Regions from separate parts of the Candidatus Symbiopectobacterium sp. NZEC127 genome, predicted to be linked through region 1. Evidence: predicted binding sites of a transcription regulator. Region 1 holds the regulator's gene; the other holds the start of a gene.
What was found. Region 1 encodes PurR, which represses purine synthesis genes. Its sites were predicted from a motif close to CANGCAAACGTTTGCNTG; they were not measured.
Positions count from the first base shown of each region.

Region 2: a site for PurR is predicted at 1,303-1,320, ahead of guaD (guanine deaminase). Genes of this name have one in related genera too.

Region 1 is NZ_JAGFPG010000001.1:1,263,700-1,265,908, forward strand. Features, by position in the region: gene J5069_RS05685 (YnhF family membrane protein) at 1-15, opposite strand, end outside; gene purR (HTH-type transcriptional repressor PurR) at 410-1,435, shown strand; gene cfa (cyclopropane fatty acyl phospholipid synthase) at 1,867-2,209, shown strand, end outside.
Region 2 is NZ_JAGFPG010000001.1:2,003,056-2,005,264, forward strand. Features, by position in the region: gene guaD (guanine deaminase) at 1-1,206, opposite strand, end outside; gene J5069_RS09300 (ABC transporter ATP-binding protein) at 1,561-2,209, opposite strand, start outside.

The DNA of each region.
Region 1 (2,209 bases):
CAAATCAGTATTCATTCTATCTCCTTGAAACACAGAAATGCGTGGAAATTGCCGCCGCATTGGATGCCACATTGCTTTTTGCACGCCAATCGCCGCAGCACAATGACGCCAAGAAGGTATTGTTACACAATTTATAGGGAAAATCTCCGATCCCGGCTGCACTAATTATATCAATTATCCCTTTCACTTTCGCGGCAAATCAGCCAGAATTCGCAGTTTACCGTGCGCTGCGTCGGTGTCCGAACACGTCATCTTCAATGGGATCAATGCATCCCCTTTAGGTACAAAGTACGTCGGCAGTCTCCTTCTGATATCCTGTTTATTCCATCAGAAAGAGAACATTACGCAAAAGCAAACGATTAACAAACTATATACTGCCGTAACAAGTAGGTTCAGGAGTCATTTTTAGATGGCAACGATCAAAGATGTGGCAAAGCGTGCTGGCGTTTCAACTACAACCGTCTCTCACGTCATCAACAAAACACGTTTCGTCGCCGAAGAGACCAAAACGGCCGTGCGGGAAGCCATCAAGGAATTACACTACTCCCCGAGCGCAGTAGCGCGGAGCTTAAAGGTCAACCACACCAAATCCATCGGACTGCTCGCCACCTCAAGCGAAGCACCCTACTTCGCAGAAATCATCGAAGCGGTTGAAAACAGTTGTTATGCCAAAGGCTACACCCTGATTCTGTGCAACTCGCACAATAACCTGGAAAAACAGCGAGCCTATCTTTCCATGCTGGCGCAAAAACGGGTCGATGGCCTGTTGGTGATGTGTGCGGAATATCCGCCCGAACTGTTGGGCATGTTGGCGGATTATCGCAGCATTCCCATGGTGGTGATGGATTGGGGTCAGGCACACAGCGATTTCACCGACACCATTATTGACAACGCTTTTGAAGGCGGATATCTGGCTGGCCGATACCTGATTGAGCGCGGCCACCGCGACATCGGTGCCATTCCCGGTATTCAGGAACGCAACACCGGCAGTGGGCGTTATCTGGGTTTTCTCAAAGCCTTGCACGAAGCGGATATCACGGTACGCGATGAGTGGGTTGTTCAGGGCGATTTTGAACCGGAATCCGGCTATAAAGCCATGCACCAGATTTTGGCGCAGAAACAGCGCCCGACCGCCATTTTCTGCGGCGGCGATATCATGGCGATGGGCGCTATCTGCGCGGCAGATGAGCTAGGGCTACGTGTACCGCAAGATATTTCCGTGATTGGCTACGATAATGTTCGCCATGCGCGTTATTTCACGCCGGCCTTGACCACCATCCACCAGCCCAAAGAGCGTTTGGGTCAATCTGCCTTTACCATGCTGCTCGATCGCATCACCAGCAAGCGCGAAGATGCACAGGTGATTGAGGTTCATCCGACCCTTATTGAGCGGCGTTCCGTGGGTGATGGTCCGTTCCGCGACTATCGCCGTTAATGTTTAAGACGATTTTCTTATAATATATTGATTTTTATATTCTTCATGGCTGCATCAATCAATTTCGACTTGTCCTCTGATTGAAGCAGTCATACACTGTTTTTCATTCGGACAATATCCCTACACTTATCCTTATTACAAAAAGCGCAGAATTGCGTATCAGGATACGTGCCCCTACGTGCTACCACGTACCGGCTTTGACTCTTCATTCCCTCTGGGTATCCAGAGAGTAGACGATGGATGTTATGCCTGCTGCCACTGTGCAACGGGCAAGCATAAACGGCTGCGCACGAATGCAACCGCTTACTCTTTGAACAACGGGTAACTTGCCCGTGATTCGAACACGCTGTGCGCAAACCGCAGCGTTAGGGTTGATGAAAGACTGTCTATGCTGTTCCTTGCGGCGCTGCCTGGCAAGGTTGGGAGAAGTTATGAGTTCATCATATGTAGAGGAACTGGCAGAAAATAACACGTCCTGGTTCCGGATCGTTCAAGCGTTATTGGCTATCGCTGATATCAAAATCAATGGTTCTCGACCGTTTGATATCAGGGTACGCAACCCCGATTTCTACAAGCGCGTTCTGCGTGAAGGCTCACTGGGACTCGGGGAAAGCTATATGGACGGTTGGTGGGAGTGCGATCGTTTAGACTGCTTTTTTCGGCGTCTCTTACGCGCGGGGCTTGAGAAAAAAGCCCCCCATCATCTCAAAGACATTTTGCATATTGTCGCCACGCGTTTGATTAACCTGCAATCGCGCAAGCGTGCCTGGATTG
Region 2 (2,209 bases), 740 kb from region 1:
GTCATCACGCAGGCGTTGTAAGGCGGTGACCGCAGGATCGATAACCACGAAATCTGCGGTTTTCCCTGCCGCAAAATTGCCGATTTCATGCTCCAGATCGAGCGCACATGCGCCTCCCAACGTGGCGTGGTAGAACGCCTCACAGGCTGACAGCCGGTACTGTTGTAACTGCCCGACTTTGTAAGCATCTCCCAACGTTTGCAGCAGACTGAACGATGTTCCCGCACCGACATCAGTACCCATGCCGATACGCACGCCCTTGTGCCAGCTCTGCTGCAAACGAAACAGCCCGCTGCCGAGAAACAGGTTAGAACTGGGGCAAAACGCCACGGCAGATTGCGTCTGGTGCAGACAATCCCACTCCGCCTCATCGAGGTGGATAGCGTGCGCAAACACGCTGCGCCGACCGGTCAACCGGTAGTGGTGATAGACATCCAGATAGTTGTCCCGATCGGGATAAAGCTCGCGTACCCAAGCCACTTCCTGCGGGTTTTCGCTCAAGTGTGTTTGCAGCCAGGTATCGGGAAATTCTTCGCGCAGGCGCTGCGCGGCACTCAGCAGCTCCGGTGACGATGTCGGCGCAAAACGTGGGGTGATGGCATAGCCCAGACGTCCACGACCGTGCCAACGCCGGATCAACGCCTGACACTGGCGATGGCTGCTTTCTGCCGTCTCAACCAGATTGTCCGGCGCGTTGCAATCCATCATCACTTTGCCCGCAATCAATCGCATCCCCAACCCTTGCGCAGCGCTAAACAGTGCCTCTACGGATTCAGGATGCACGGTGGCGAATACCATGGCGCTGGTGGTGCCGTTACTCAGCAGTTGTTGCAGGAAAAACGCGGCCATCCGGGTAGCATAGTGCATATCGCCATAGTGGCTTTCGGCAGGAAAAGTGTAACGCTCAAGCCACTCCAGCAACTGCTCACCGTAAGCACCAATAATTTCGGCCTGTGGAAAGTGAATATGGGTATCGATAAAGCCCGGCAAAATCACTTTTCCGCGATAATCGATCAGCGACCAGCCCGTTTTGACACGCGCTTCACCTTGCTGCCAGGGCACTAAATCGACGATTTTTCCCTTATCAATCAGCAATACGCCGTCTTCAATATAACGGGCATGCTCAACGATCTGCTGCGGATTCTCTGCGGGCGCGACAATATCGAAAAAAGCGCTGCGGATAGCGTAACGGTTGCATACGGTCATGCTGTTTTATCCTGAGTAATAAACGAAGGGTTATTTAATAAACAGCAATTCCCGTACCACAATAAAACCGGCCCGGTGGTCATTTATTTTTTATGATATGCAAACGGTTGCATTTTTAAGCAAACGATTACCTTGTCGGAGCCACGTTATTACACATCGCTGACGCAATAGATCTATTTCTAATAATGCACCATGAAACAGCAAAAATAGCTCCCCATGCCCTTATAAAGTGCATGGTTATGACATTTGATTTGTGTTTTATTTGTCTATTGAACAGGAGGAGAGATCTGTTCACTCAAGATTATCGGCACGTATTGCAAATACCATGAGATGATGAATTAACGGTAAACCAACTCAAGACGCGTTCCAAAGCTCTTTTTGGATATTGACCAACTCATAATATTCGCCCTTTAACCTTGAGAGCGCATCGGGCGTCCCTTGCTCTACAAGAACCCCGTTTTTCATCACAATCACTTTCTCTGCATTCTTAACGGCCCCCATTCTGTGTGTTACCGTTATGGAGGTTTTTCCTTTGGTGCTTTGATAAAAACGCTTAAAGAAATCTGCTTCAATGCGCGGATCCAGTGCGCTGGTGGGTTCATCTAAGATAACAATGCCACTGTTCGATGAATATAATGCCCTGGCAATAGCAAGCCGTTGCCATTGTCCGCCAGACAGGTCCGTCCCGGAAAACTCTTTCCCCAACAGATCGGTATAATCTACTCCTGCGGGTAATGTAAACCCTGCCTGCAAACACACACGTTCTAGCGCCTCTCTGTTACCCCCATTAGCCACATCCCCCAGGTAGATATTCTCCTCAACACTGAGCACATAATGACCAAAATCTTGAAAGATAGCAGATATATACTCGCGCCAAACGGTGATATCAATCTCATTAATATCTATACCTCCCAGAGTAATTCGCCCCGATGTCGGCGTATAGAGTCGGCATAATAATTTAACAAGAGTGCTTTTTCCCGCACCGTTCTCTCCGATTAAAGCG